Regions from separate parts of the Ensifer sp. Root142 genome, predicted to be linked through region 1. Evidence: riboswitches for the same ligand, from Rfam matches in the RefSeq annotation. Region 1 holds a riboswitch; the other holds the start of a gene.
The links. A riboswitch is a leader RNA that binds a small molecule or an ion and turns the genes downstream of it on or off. The one in region 1 is predicted to bind cobalamin.

Region 2: it holds a riboswitch for cobalamin, as region 1 does, so the genes downstream of both, ASD52_RS24160 (CbtB-domain containing protein) here and bluB (5,6-dimethylbenzimidazole synthase) in region 1, are expected to answer to the same signal.

The regions. Positions count from the first base shown of each region.
Region 1 covers NZ_LMFK01000044.1:176,739-184,150, reverse strand. Annotated here, with positions in the region: gene ASD52_RS29415 (quinone oxidoreductase) at 1-251, shown strand, start outside; gene ASD52_RS29410 (LacI family DNA-binding transcriptional regulator) at 286-1,311, opposite strand; gene ASD52_RS29405 (phytanoyl-CoA dioxygenase family protein) at 1,412-2,605, shown strand; gene ASD52_RS29400 (SDR family oxidoreductase) at 2,697-3,518, shown strand; cobalamin riboswitch at 3,596-3,805, shown strand; gene bluB (5,6-dimethylbenzimidazole synthase) at 3,850-4,641, shown strand; gene ASD52_RS29390 (DUF2865 domain-containing protein) at 4,550-5,620, opposite strand; gene ASD52_RS29385 (acyl-homoserine-lactone synthase) at 5,808-6,452, opposite strand; gene ASD52_RS29380 (LuxR family transcriptional regulator) at 6,607-7,344, opposite strand.
Region 2 covers NZ_LMFK01000029.1:4,638-12,049, forward strand. Annotated here, with positions in the region: gene ASD52_RS24150 (NAD(P)H-binding protein) at 1-570, opposite strand, end outside; gene ASD52_RS24155 (TetR/AcrR family transcriptional regulator) at 674-1,366, shown strand; cobalamin riboswitch at 1,365-1,634, shown strand; gene ASD52_RS24160 (CbtB-domain containing protein) at 1,677-1,853, shown strand; gene ASD52_RS24165 (CbtA family protein) at 2,051-2,845, shown strand; gene ASD52_RS24170 ((2Fe-2S)-binding protein) at 2,921-3,784, opposite strand; gene ASD52_RS24175 (glucoamylase family protein) at 3,781-5,091, opposite strand; gene ASD52_RS24180 (DUF1194 domain-containing protein) at 5,252-6,046, shown strand; gene ASD52_RS24185 (GntR family transcriptional regulator) at 6,252-6,962, shown strand; gene ASD52_RS24190 (DUF982 domain-containing protein) at 7,261-7,412, shown strand, end outside.

The DNA.
Region 1 (7,412 bases):
GGCCGGCGCCGCTGGTCGATCCGCGCTATCTCATGGAAAATTCGAAAACCGTCGTTGGCGGCGATCTCTGGGATTTTCTGACAGACCGGCAGCAACGGCTAAGCCGGGCAGAGCGTCTGTTCCAGGCCCTGCGCGCTGGTATCATCGAACGTCCGCGCATCGAGACCTTCGCACTGTCGGACGGTGCGGCAGCCCATGCGCGGCTCGAAGACCGCAGCTTTTCCGGAAAGATCGTGCTTTTGCCGGAGTGAGAGACCGGCCCCGTGTCGTCGCGGGGCCCGCCTTTCAAATGATGGGCACGTTGTAGGGTGTAATCACCTCGACGGCCGACAGTCGGCTTCCGCCCAGCTTTTGCCCGGCGCCGCTCCGTCGTGCGAGAATAGCGCGAAAAGTCATGCGGGCGTCGCTGCGCAAGTCATGATGCAGGACGAAATGGATCCGGCGTTGGCGCAGCAGCGCCAGATTGTCCTGGTCGAGGTCATGAGCGATGAACAGGCTGCAGTCGCGGCCGAGGCGCTCGAAGGCGGCCAGCACGGCGCGGTTGCCGCCGCCGATCGAATAGGCGGCATTGATGTCGGCGTCTGTCGCAAGCGCTCTTGCTGCAAGAACACCGGTTTCGGCGTCCTTGCCGTAGCCTTCGCTGATCTCGACGATGCGGATCGCCGGATAGTGCTCGCGGAGCACCCGGCGAAAGCCGATTTCGCGTTCCTCCTCGCCACGAAAACGGCTGCTCGAAATCGTCACGAGCACGGTTGCTGCCTGCCCGGCGAACCGTTCGCCCACGAGATAGGCCGCCGTCTCGCCGGCCGCGCGGTTGTCGGCCCCGGCATAGGCGGTGCGCGCCGAGTTCGGCAGATCGGTGACAAGCGCGACGACCGCAATTCCCGCCTGTTCGAGGCGGGCGACGGCGCCAACGATTTCGGGCACATCAGGTGCCTTCAACACGACGCCGTCGGTCCCACGCAGGCGGACGCGGTCGAGCAGCTGCGCGATGTCGTGCGGCCGCATGATCTCGGCAAAATGGAACCGGCAGCGAAACGTGGTCGGCATGAAGGTCGGCGCCTCGGTTTCGAACGCCTGCCTGACCGCCTCGGTGAAGCGCTCCGGCGCCTCCATCACGATATCGATCGCGCGCTTCTGGCCTTGCATCTCCGATCCCGATTGCTGCTTCTCCAGCTCGCGGATGGCGGCTCGCACGCGGGCTGCCGTCTGCCGGCGCACGCCGGGACGTTCATTCAGGACGCGGTCGACGGTCGCGGTGCTGAGTCCCGCCTGAAAGGCGATATCCTTGACCAGAAACGGATGTGCCAACGACGAACTCTCCTGATGGTTTTTTGATGGATTCCTGCTCTATATCACGATCTCACGCCGCCTATAGTCGGGACATCGAAAGTTTCTGAGGAGGAACGAGATGAAGACCGACAACAGGGCGCGCCAGCGCCTCGACCGTGTGTGGCTGAGCGAGGATGCCTGCGACATCGAGGCGTTCCGTGCGGAGGTGGAGCGGCAGACGAACCTTGCTGATTATCCACACGCGCTCGCCTGCGAGAAAAATGTGCTGATCTATGACAGCGCCAGCCTGGTTGCCGCCTGCGCCACGACCGAGGGGCGCCGCGCTGCCCTGGCCGAAATCTGCGAGGTGCTGGCAACCGGGCCCGGGGTGGCGGTGTTCAAGCACGCCTATGCCGACACATCAGTCATCGATGCGGCCAGCGGCATCTTTGACGCCATCATCGACGAGCAACACCGCACCAACAGTGGCGGCGGCGACCACTTTGCCAAGCCCGGCGCTAACGACAGGATCTGGAATTCGCTCGAAAAACACTGCCTGAAAAGCCCTGAGAACTTTGCCGCCTATTACGCCAACGCCATCATCGCGCTCGTCAGCGAAGCCTGGCTTGGTCCGAACTACCAGCTGACGGCGCAGGTCAATCGCGTCAATCCCGGCGGCGCGTCGCAGGCGGCCCATCGCGACTATCATCTGGGATTCCAGACCTCTGATGTCATCGAGCAGTATCCTGTTCATGTGCACAGGCTGTCGCCGGTGCTGACGTTGCAAGGTGCCGTTGCCCATTGCGACATGCCGATCGAGAGCGGTCCAACGCTTTTCCTTCCCTATAGCCAGACCTACGTGCCCGGCTATCTCGCGTTGAAACGTCCGGAGTTCCGGGCCTATTTCGACCAGCATCACGTGCAGCTGCCGTTGGAAAAGGGCGATGTCGTCTTCTTCAACCCGGCTCTCTTCCATGCGGCCGGCAGCAATCATTCGACTGATATCAAGCGCGTCGCCAACCTGCTCCAGGTCTCCTCGGCCTTCGGGAGGGCGATGGAGACCGTCGATCGCGCCAGGATGAGTGCAGCCCTCTACCCGGCGCTGACCGCACTCGTGGCATCCGGCACGCTTTCGGCCGATGAGGCGGCCAATGCGATTGCGTCCTGTGCCGAGGGCTATTCCTTCCCGACCAATCTCGATCGCGATCCGCCGCTGGGCGGTCTCGCGCCGAAGACCCAGGCGCAACTGATGCATGAGGCGCTGGCAGGCAGGTGGAGCGATGCGGATTTCAGAAGCGCGCTTGGCGAGCAGGCACAGCGCAAGCTGAGCTGAACGGCAGAATCGATCTTTCCGGTCCCCGGCGTTCTGCGGCGGGGGCCGGTCGCCCTGTTTTCATCTCACTTTCAATTCTGGGAGGACTTTCATGACCGAGCAATATGGCCGTCTCGACGGCAAGATCGCCATCGTCACCGGCGGGACGCAGGGGCTGGGCGCAACGATCGCCAACCTGTTTGCGGAACGTGGGGCTAAAGGTGTCGTCATCTGTGGACGCAACGTTGCCAAGGGCGAAGCGAAGGCCGAGCAGATCCGCAAGGCAACCGGCGCGCAGGTACTTTATGTCGAGGCAGACCTCGAAAAGGTCGAGGACGCGCGCAAGGTCGTCAGCGCCTGCGACGCCACATTCGGGCGCGTCGATGCGCTGGTCAATGCGGCGGCGATCACCGATCGCGGCACCATCCTGGACACCAGCCCCGAACTGTTCGACCGGATGTTCGCTGTCAATGTGCGCGCACCGTTCTTCCTGATGCAGGAAGCGGTAAAGCTGATGCGGCGGGAGGGCACGCAGGGCACCATCGTCAATATTGGCTCGATGTCGGCGATGGCCGGTCAGCCGTTTATCGCCGCCTATTGCTCGTCGAAGGGGGCGCTGGAGACGCTGACCAAGAACACCTCCTATGCGCTGCTGCGCAACCGCATTCGCGTCAATGGCCTCAATATCGGCTGGATGGCGTCCGAAGGGGAAGACCGCATCCAGCGCGAATTTCATGGGGCGGCAGACGACTGGCTCGAAAAGGCGGCCGCCAGCCAACCCTTCGGTCGGCTTGTCGACCCCAAGGAAGTCGCGCGTGCCTGCGCCTATCTCTCGTCGGATGAGTCCGGCCTGATGACGGGGTCGGTCATCTGCTTCGACCAGTCGGTGTGGGGCGGCTATGACGGCTCGCCGCATCCGGTCGCGCCGCTCTGACATCTGACGCTGTCGCGAGGCCCTGTGGAGTGACCGGCAAGCGACGCCGGACTTGCTTGTCATTCCCTGTGGGCTGTGCCCTTATGACGCCGTCAGGTGCCCGCAACGCGGGAGAATCGGGAATCCGGTGTTATTCCGGAACGTGCCCAACGCTGTGACGGGGACGACTGCCTCTAGGGATTTTGAGCTTGCTCAAGATCTTGCCACTGGATCTTCATGTGATCTGGGAAGGTGAGGCGGCCGGTTGATCCGAAGTCAGAAGACCGGCCTGGCAAGATAGACCGATATCCGCGCGGACGGCGGAAGGTTGTGCATTGTTGGGGATCGAACGATGCTGACTGACGCTAATGGCGGCCTTGCGGCTGCAGAGGCCTTTTCATCCGACGAGCGCGAAGCCGTCTATCGAGCCATCGAAACGCGCCGGGACGTGCGGGATCAGTTCCTGGCCGAACCCTTGCCTGACGATGTGGTGATGCGCCTGCTCAATGCTGCGCACCGGGCGCCATCGGTGGGTTTCATGCAACCGTGGAATTTCGTCGTGGTCCGGCAGGCCGAAACCCGCGAGCGGGTATGGCAGGCCTTTTCCCGCGCCAACGACGAAGCGGCATTGATGTTCGATGGCGACCGCCAAGCGAAATACCGCTCCCTGAAGCTGGAGGGGATCCGCAAGGCACCCTTGAGCATCTGCGTCACCTGCGACCGCACGCGCGGTGGAGCGGTCGTTCTCGGGCGCACCCATAACCCGCAGATGGATCTCTATTCCACCGTCTGTGCCGTGCAGAACCTCTGGCTTGCGGCGCGCGCCGAAGGCGTTGGTGTCGGCTGGGTCAGTATCTTTCATGAAAATGAGATCAAGGCGATCCTCGGCATTCCCGATCATGTCGTGATCGTCGCCTGGCTTTGCCTCGGATATGTCGATCGCCTTTACCAGGAGCCGGAACTTGCGGTTAAGGGCTGGCGCCAGCGGCTGCCGCTGGAGGAGCTGGTGTTCGAGGAAGGCTGGGGAACCTGCCGAAAGGCAGACGCTGCGATCAGTTGCTCTGAACCGGCTGGTAGCCCGGACCCTTCGGATGGCGAAGGTCGATCGACGTTTCCTCCTGGGGAAGGAACGTCGGCCCGATGACCCGCACCTTGCTCTTGGCGGGATCGTAGGGGCGCTCCTCCGCAGCCGCCTTGGCGGTAGGGGCGGCCGCTTCCTTCTTGCCCTCGATGACGATGATCGACGATTCGCTGTTGCCAGTGTTGCCACTGGAAGCCTTGGGCGTCGTCGCGATCTTTGGAATCTGGCAACCGCAAATGCCCGGCTTGCCGACGCCGCGCGTCCGATAGGCAAAGGCGTTTGGCAGTTCTTTATAGGGGCGTCCCGTCGAGGCGGAGACCATCTGGTCGCTCTCCTCGGTCGCCAGGTCGTGGAAAAATAGTTCTGTTTCGGCACCCGGGCAGCGGGCGCGGCAGGCCTGCTCGTCGCGGGCGAAGTCCACAGGGCTTGCCTCGGACGAGATCGGGAAGAAGGCGCCATCGCAAGTGCGCACGCACATGGTGCGAAGCGTGCCGGAATAGACGCCGCTTTCCGGCGGGTAGGTGCCCATTTCGCCGTCCCGCAGCATTGGTCCGTAGCTTTCGTCCGGCGGCAGATCGCGCAGGATGTTGCGGTACGTTTCCGGCTCGTCCGGGTCGGCGGTCGCAAATTCCTCGCTGCCACCATAGCAACCGTTGATCTCGAGGGCGGCGAGGATGCGCCGGCGCGTATCGTCTCCATCGCCTGACATCAGCTGCTGGCGCTCCGATTTGAGGATGCGCAGATTGTCTTCCATCTCGGCGATCAGACTGTTGATGTCTGTGCAGATATCCGGGTCGCCGCCGTTGAAGACGACGACGCTGCCTGTGCCGCAGCCGGCGCGTCGGCGATCGTTGCGCGCCCGGCGCAATTCGATGTTCTGTCGGGAAATCGCGCTCGCATAATCGCGGGTATCGGCCGTAGTTTCGATGGCGGCGGGCAGTTCGGCGAGCCGAGTGTTCAGGCGGTCGCACACGCTGGAGGCCAGCGCCTGATCGGCAAGAACCAGAAGCAGCGGCAAGGTCGCCGCGGCTAGGGTTTTCATGTTCCGGAACACGGGCGAACGTCCATTCCTGCAACCGCACGGCGCCACCCTTGTTGTCCGGGTTCGGTCGCTGTCGGCACTTCCTGTTTCAGCCCTATCATAAGGCTTGTCGCCGCCGGTGCAACGACAAGCCTCGCATTGCGTTAACAGCTCCGTCCGGTGGGAGGAACGGAAGGAGCGTTAGAGATCAGGCGGCGCGTGCCGTCTCCAGCGACATCGGCCGTTCAAGAACCGTGCCTTCGATCGCCGCTACGGCCTTCATGGCGCTGAGCAGCGACGGCGTCACTTCCCAGGCGACCGCTACGGCATAGACCGAGCCGATCCGGTGCGGGTCAGCGATGCGCTCGCCGGGGCAACCCATGCGGCGGAACATCCGCTCGAGGAAGACATCGGTCACCGTGACGATATGGCTGATGCCGGAGGCCAGCCCGAGTTCGCCGACACCGCACATCAGTTCTGCGGCGGCGACGGTCACCTGGTTGGAGGCGCGGTCCTGAGAAATCTCCGGGTCGATGCAGAAGCGGCTCGATTCCCAGATCGAGGCGCTGCGGATCTCAGGGTTGTCGCCAAGCAGGATCGGGAACGTATCGTCCAGCATGTTGGGGCCGAGCGTCGGCAGCAATCTCAGCGATCCGCGCAGTTTTCCCGTCTCCGGCGAATAGGACAGAATATAGAGCGGATTCGACTTGTCGTAATTGTCGATCTCCCATTCCCCATCGGTCTGCACGTCCCATTTCAGGAAATCGTGGAAGACGCGCTTGCGCAGCTTGAACATCTCGTCGATGGACTGTGGGTGCTGTCCGCGTGTCCTGCCGTTGAGGATCCTGATCATCTTCTTCTCCATCCTTGTTTTGGGGGATGGCGTGATGCTGTCAGTCCTCAGGCAGGGGCGAAACTGTCACTACCGACAGTTCCGGAAACCGTTTTTTCCCACTAAATATAGACGGGTTTTCAGATGAGCGAAGGAGGAGCGTCTTGAGGGTGGGTCAAACCGTCGGGATCAGTGCATGGCGAACGGCCTGGGCCACGGCCTGCGTGTTGGAGACAACATTGAGCTTTCGGCGGGCATTGGTCATGAAGAAACGCACGGTGCGTTCGGAAATGCCGAGAATGGTGGCAATTTCCCAATAGCTCTTGCCGGCCGCCGACCAGGTGAGAACCTCGGTTTCGCGACCTGTGAGGCGCGTATCGCGCGTGTTCAGCCCCCCTGTCATGGCGGCGTTTTCAAGCATGCCGGCATGAAACAGGTTGGCGGCGAGCTGGAAGTCGCGCAAGTGGTTGCGCCGATAGATCGACCACTCCGCGGCCGACATATTGACGTTGATGGCCAGCAAGGCGGTGCGGCCGGCCGGCGAGGGCAGCGGCAGGGCGACGCCTTCACTGGAAAGGCCGATCTCTTCGGCCGTCTTGAACAATGGCTCGCATTCGGGAAAGCGGTGGCGCGCCGTCGTCCATTCGACAGGCCTGACGCCACCGAGCGCCAGCTTGAGGATCGGGTCGATACGGTAGAGCTCCCGCGTCAGATAAAGCTCGGCCGCGTAGGCACCGAACGTGTGGTGCAACCGGCAGATCTTGAGCTCGTCGGCATAGGGCTCAGCTTCAAGATATAGGAGATGAGCGATGCGAAAGGTACGGCGCATCAACGTAAAGAAATGGGCCGGCTCGACACAGCCTCCGCATTCCAGAATTTCCAGCATGTCGAGGACAGCCTGTTGTTCAGTCATGCCACAACACCGATTTTTGCGCTAAACCCCACAATGGTTGGGGGTTCACCTTTTGTCCAGAACCGACA
Region 2 (7,412 bases), on a different contig from region 1:
GGCCTGGGCAAAGGTCATCAGCCGCGGGCCTGTCAGCTCATAGACCTTGCCGACATGCCCCTCGTCCAGAAGGGCTGCAACTGCCACGTCGGCGATGTCGTCGGTGCTGATGAAGGGTTCGGTGATCTCATCCGGCGGCAGGAACACCGATCCGCTGCGAACGGAATCGGTCAAAAAATCCTCGCTGAAATTCTCGAAGAACCAGCTTGCCCGGATGATCGTCCAGTCGGCGCCGGAGGCCTGCAGTTCGCGCTCGGCCGCTTCCGCCTCGTCCTCGCCGCGCCCCGACAGAAGCACCAGCCGCTTGATGCCCGAGCGAACGGCAAGCCTCGAGAATTTGCGGATGGTTTCGACGGCGCCCGGCACCGCCAGATCCGGCTGGTAGCTGATATAGATGCGCTCGACATTTTCAAGCACGGGCGCCCAGGTCGCCTCATCCGTCCAGTCGAAGGAAGGCGATGCCGAACGGGCGCCGATGCGCACCGCGATACCCCGCTCCTCAAGGCGGGCCGCCACCCGCCGCCCCGTCTTGCCCGTACCGCCCAGAACCAGTGTGAGTTTGTCAGTCATCGCTTCCTCCTGAGGTTGATTGCAAAACATGAGCATCTCTCACATTTGCAAATGTGATAAATCCTCGTATTTTAGGAGTCAAGTCAAAATGTGAGCATTACTCATGATTCCCGATGCAAGCCCTTCCACAATCCCCGCTGACGACGAGCCGGCGCTGCGCCGCACGCCCAGCCAGAAGCGCAGCCGCGAGCGCGTCGAGCACATCCTTTCCTGCGCCACGGCGATCATCCAGGAGAAGGGCAGCGACGCCATGCGCATGAGCGAAGTCGCTGAAAAGGCTGGAATCTCGATCGGCTCCCTCTACCAGTACTTCCCCGACAAGGCGGCGATCGTGCGCACGCTGGCCGAGCGCTACAATGCGGTCTGCAATGAATGCATCGGGGCCGAGCTTGCCAAGGTGACGTCGATCTCGGAACTGCGTGACGCCTTCTCCATGCTGTTCGACATCTATTACGATATGTTCCTGGCCGAGCCTGTGATGCGCGACATCTGGTCAGCGATGCAGGCCGACAAGGCGCTGCGCGAGATCGACCTTTTGCAAAGCCGTGCCGGCGGCCAGCTTCTGGCCGACGTCTGGGCTCGGTTTGCGCCCGACACGCCGCGCGAAACGATCGACAGCGCCGCCTTTTTGATCATGCATCTCGGCGATTGCACGATGCGGCTTGCGGTCTCCGTCACCAGAGCAGAGGGCGACCAGATCGTCGAAGCCTATAAACGCATGATCCTTCGTGATTTTGTCGCGGATGGACCGGGCGGCGGCGCAAGTCTAATTGACATCTCCGGGGTGCGATCCTAATCATCGTGGATCGATTGGTTCCCGCAACGCGAACGCGTTTCGGGAGTAAACGGGAACGTGACGGATGGACCCATGCTGGGCATTCAAATCACGGCCGACCCCGCGACTGTAGAGCGACGTGAATGCGCCGTTCCGGAGCGATCCGGAAGAAGCCACTGGAGACAAGACCGCGAGAGGGCGGCCCTTGCTCTGGGAAGGCGAGGCAAATCCAGGGTGATCTCACCCGACGTCCTGAGCCAGGAAACCTGCCAGTCGATGCGGGCATAGGGCCCAAACCGGGAAAGATCCCGACGCCATCACGGAGGTTGTCATGGCTACATCTACAGTTTCGAGCATTCCGCTCTCCCTCAGCGATCGTCTGACCGCAGGTATCATCGCGCTCCTCATCGGCGGCTTCCTCGTCTTCGGCGCAGGCCTGGCGAACTCGGCCGTGCTGCACGATACCGCGCACGACACCCGCCACTCCTATGGCTTCCCCTGCCACTAAGCGATGTTCCGGGACGCGACTTGCGTTCCGCATCGACATAGCTGCGGACAAAAACGCTTCCGGCAGACAGCCGGACGCGTTTGCTCGCGTCTGATGCAGATTGAAGATCTGCCGGACGGAGCCGTTCGCATATTTGCCAGTGGGACACGGCGCTGCCTGCCAGATGCATGGCGCGCCGATATCGAGGGATATCGAAAATGATTGTCAGAACGCTTCTGGCCGCGATCGTGGCTGGATTGATTGCCGGTGTCTTCATGACCGGCGCCCAGGAACTGCGCGTCGTACCGCTGATCCTGCACGCGGAAGAATTCGAAGGCGAGGCACCGGCCGCCGGCGAACAACCAGCCGTTCAGCCGGGAACGGCCGATCCGGCCGCAGCAAACCACGACCAGCATTCGTCGCTGAAGGCGGTTTCGCCGATTGGCGCTTTGCTTGACGCCCTGTCGCCGATCACGCCTGCCTACGCCCATGAGGGCGAACACGAGGAAGGCGGCATCATGTTCGGCATGAGCCGCTTTTCCGGCACGCTGATCGCCAATCTGGTGACCGGCTCCGGCTTCGCGCTGCTGCTCGCCGGCGTCAGCCTCGTCATCGGCTACCCGATCACGCTCAGGAACGGCGCGCTCTGGGGCGCCTGCGGCTGGCTTGCCGTGCACATGCTGCCGGCAATCGGTCTGCCGCCGGAACTGCCGGGCTTCCCGGCCGCGGAACTCGGCGACCGCCAGGTCTGGTGGGGTGCAACCGTGCTGTTGTCTGCCGCCGGTCTCTATCTGCTGGTCTTGCGGCAAGAGATCGCCGCCAAGATCATCGGCCTCGTGCTGATCGCGGCACCGCATGTCTATGGCGCGCCGCAACCGTCGGACATCTCCAGCAATGTGCCGGCCGTGCTCGGCGCTGAATTCGCCGTGGCAGCCCTTGCCACCACGCTCGCGTTCTGGATTGTTCTCGGCGTCGTGTCGGGCTTCATCAACGATCGTTTCGCCAAGGCGTAACAGACCGGCCAGATTTCGCCATCAACCCGGAGCCCCTGATATCGCCGATATCAGGGGCTTTGTCGTCGAGATGTCTCAGCGCGCCTGCAATGCCAGCAGATGCGCCTGCAACCGCGCGCGGCGGTCGTCCGGCGCCAGCATCACGCAACTGTCGCAGAAGCTGCCACCTTCCGTTCGATAATAGAGACAGCAGCCGCCGCGCAGGCGATAGGTGCGCGACAGCGCATGATTGCCGCCGATCTCGATCACGATGTCCTCGTAACGGAGCTTGTCGGAAAATAGCGACGTACCCGCGCGCTTGACGATCGCCAGCGCCCTCGCCATCGCGGTCTCCTCGTCGCCGAGGACGCGGCCGATCTCCAGGAACCCACCGGCAAGCGAATCCGCCGCAAGCCGCCATTGCGCGCCCGAGGACAGGCCGGTGCGACGCTTCAACATGACGACGATCGGCGCCAGATGCGCAGCGAAGGTTTCGCCGAAGACGTCCGCAGTCGCCGGGGCATGATCCCCGGCTGCGGGCAAGGCAAGGCTGAAATGAAACCGCTTGGCCGCGACAAGCCGTTCGCCATAGGCCCGCGAAAATTCTTCGAAGCGAAGGCCGCGAACGGCTGCCACGATGCCCCCACCGAGATAGAGGCCGCCAAGCGCGAGCGTGAGCTGGTTGCTGTAAAAGGCAATCAGATGGGCGGCGCGGATCTTGTCGTCCATGCCCTCGGCAAAGCGATCCTGATAGGCAAGGCTGTCTTCAAGCCCGACGCCCTCCTCCACCCAGAACCGCGCCTCGGGAAGAAATACGTCGCCGGCGGCCCCGAGCGAAAAGCCCACTTCGGGGAAAGACGACTGCAGGTGCGCGAGAACGCCAAGGGCGCTCTGGCGCAACGCCGCGTCCGCCTCGTCCTCCGCCGGGCGCTCGTCCTGCCGCTCGTGGCCCAAGCTCATGCCGTCTCCCTGGTCTCAAGCCAGCCGCCGCGAAAATCCGCCCGCTGCAATCCGCGCCGTATGGCCGGAATGCTGCGCGTCAGCTCCCAGACGAAACCGTTTCTGGCATTCTCGATCATCATCACGACAAGCCCCTGGTCAAGCCCGACCACGCGGTCGTCGACCCAACCCTCCGGGCCCACACCGGGCAGGCTCGGATTGAACCCGCCGGGAAACCGGCTCTCGCACAGAATGTCCGGGTAACAGTTCTCGAGCTCGGCGAGTGCCGACTGCGACGCATCGGCAGCGAAAGGCAGACAGGCAACCGGTGCCCAAGGTGCCAGCGTGCCATCGTCAGGACCACCGGGCGCGCCGCGCGCCGCATAGCCGAGCATCCGCTGCCAACGCCCATCGACAAGCCGCTGCCGCCCCGCCGGTCCACCGCAGGCGCTGAGGCCCCACATATCCCCGCCGTAACCGGCGAAATCGCCGGGATTGCGCTCGGCATGGGCTCGCTGCAGCGCGATCGCCCGGCAGGTATTGTCGAAATAATCAGTCGCCTCGTCACGCATCGGCGCATCGCCAATGCCGCGAAGGTCCAACCAGGCTTGCGGAAAGAGATGGACGAACAAAGGCGCGGCCTGCAGATGCGGCGCACCGTCGACCGTGGTCCACGCATAGGCGGCCGTGAATTCGCGGTAGTGCTCCGGGCCGATTGCATGGTGCGGCGCGCCGAGCGCGAGCACGTAGAGCAGCAGTGCCTCGCTGTAGCCCTGCCATCGATACTTAAGAAACCGCCCGGGCGGTCGCCAGCCCATCGTCAGTATCTCGCCACGGCCGAGCGCCCAGCGCCAATCCACCCGGGCATAGAGCTTATCCGCAAGCGCGCGGATTTCCCGCTCCCCCGCACTGTCGCCGGAGAAATAGGCGCCTGCGGTCAAAACGCCGGCAATCAGCAGCGCGGTATCGATGGTGGAAAGCTCGCACTGCCACACCCGCTCGCCGGTCTTCATGTGGAGAAAGTGATAGTAGAAGCCGCGATAACCGGTGGCGAGCGCATCGCTCCCCTGCCGGCTTTGCGCCAGAAACCGCAGGGTCATCAGCACCCGGCCGGCCGCTTCGCCGCGCCCGATCCAGCCGCGCTCGACGCCAACAGGGTAGCAGGAAAGCCCGAAACCGGTGGCAGGGATGCTTGAGGGCGCGTCGGGAAGCGACGTATCGGCGACAAGCCCGGTGCCGGCATCGCTATAGCGCAGGAAATAGTCGAAAGCGGCGGACTGCAGCCTATCGACCTGAAAACGCTCCGTATTCCGTGTCTGTTGAAGCATATCCTCAGCTCATGCAGGCCCGTCGGCACGGTATCGATCGGCAGTAAACCCTGTCGATATCACCTTTTATTGAAGGTCAGCCAACCCCAAACAGTCGCGATAAGCCAATCCTGTGCTACATTTCCTGAGATGACGCGGCTCGCAATGACGGGTTGAAGCGATGTTAACCATGCTGGCGTTGATCCTTTCCCTGACTGGTGGCCCGACCCAATCGACCGCCGCGCACACCGACGTCGATGTCGAACTGGTGCTGGCCGTCGACATGTCCGGCTCGATGGATCTGGACGAAGCCCGCGTCCAGCGCGCCGGCTACGTGCAGGCGCTGCGCCATTCCGACTTCCTCAATGCGGTAACGAGCGGTCGCTATGGCCGGATCGCCCTTGGCTATTTCGAATGGGCCGGCACCGTCAACGAATCCTCCGTCGTTGCCTGGCAGGTGATCTCCAACGCCGCCGAAGCGGACGCCTTTGCCGCGCTGATCGAGGCCCGCCCCGTCGGCACCCGCCGCGGCACCTCGATCTCCAACGCGCTCACTTACGGCACAGCGCTGATCGACTCCAACGCCTTTGCCGGCATGCGCCGCATCATCGACGTGTCTGGCGACGGACCCAACAATATCGGCCCACCGGTCATTCCCGCCCGCGACATCGCCATTGCCCGCGGCATCATCATCAATGGCCTGGCGATCCTGATTAGACCGTCCGTCTCGACCGGGCCGCTCGACCAGTATTATGCCGAGTGCGTCGTCGGCGGCCCGGGCTCCTTCGTGCTGCCGGTGCATGAGCCGGAAGATTTCGCCATCGCCATCCGCCAGAAGCTGATCCTGGAGGTCAGCGGCCTGCCGCCACCGCCGCGTGTGCGCCTCGTCGATGCCTTGCCCGCGCCCGACTGCCTGATCGGCGAGAAGCTCCGGCCAGGCTTCATCGACCGCGTCTATCCCGAACTTGACAAGTAGTCGGCCCACATTGGCAACGACGCTTTGCCATGCCAGATTGTCGTTTCCTTACTGCATGTTTCCTTAAATCCTATTCGATTTAAGGATAAAAACAGGCAGCCATTCAAAGTGCTACAGCGACATTTGCGCGTCTAATAAGACGCGCGGCGCTGTAGGGCGCGCGCGTCGATAAGATGCCGCGTTCAATCGTGGATCGATTTCCTTCATGTCCCTGACCACCCATCCTGCGGCGGCCGACGCGTCCACCGACACCAGCACCCGACAGATTCGCGACAAGCTGCGCGATGCGATCGTCGAACGACGGCTTGCGCCCGGAACCAAGCTGTCCGAAAGCGATGTCGGCGATCTGTTCAACGTCAGCCGTACGCTGGTGCGCGCCGCGCTGCAGTCGCTCGCCTATGAGGGGCTGGTCACTGTCGAGAAGAACCGCGGCGCCTTCGTCGCCCATCCCTCGCCGGATGAAGCCCGCCAGATTTTTGCGACCCGCCGACTGATCGAGCCGGGCCTCGTGCGCGCCGCCGCGCCGCGCATTGGCGCGGCTGATATCGATGAGCTGCGCCGCCTGCTTGCCGCCGAACATCAACTGACCGCACAGCGCGGCCGGTCGGCGCGCCGCGCCGAGATCAAGGCCTCGGGTGATTTCCACCTGGCGCTCGCCGATCTCAGCGGCAATGTCATTCTCAGGCGCTTCATGGATGAGCTGGTGGCGCGCTCCTCGCTCGTCATCGCGCTTTATGGACAATCGAGCGTCTCGACCTGTGGCCACGACGAGCATGGCGACATCCTGACTGCGATCGAAACCGGCGACATCGACACCGCCTGTGCGCTGATGATCCGCCATATCGATCACATCGAGGCCGATCTCGACCTCAGGGAGCGCAAGCCGACCGACCTCAGGGCCGCGCTCGATCTCTGATCGCTGACAGCCAAAACGCTTGAACGGTTTCAGGGAGACGGCCTGCACCCGGCCGCAGGCCCCTCGCCGCTCCCCACGCCTCCATCATTCGAAAAAATCTTTCGCAAAAATTGTCACGGCGAAAGCGTGCCGGCTCTCGTCCGAAAGCCTTGTCTTCCAGGGCTTCCGACGGCCCCCCATCTGGCCGAACACATCGGGTCGGCATCGTCATGGTTAAAAAAGTGCAGCCGCGGAGGGAACCATTGGCGCTCCCCGGCGTTGGCCTCGCGCTCAAAAGACTATGAACGAGGAATGCAAGATGAGCGAAAAAACCTTCGCAACGCCGATCCACCTGAAACTGTCGTCCAAGCGGCAGACCGTCGTCAGGACGGTCTGGGAGGCGCTCGAACTGCTGCGGCAATGGCCGGGCAGACGTGGACGGGAATATCGTGCCGCCCTTCAGCGCTGCCT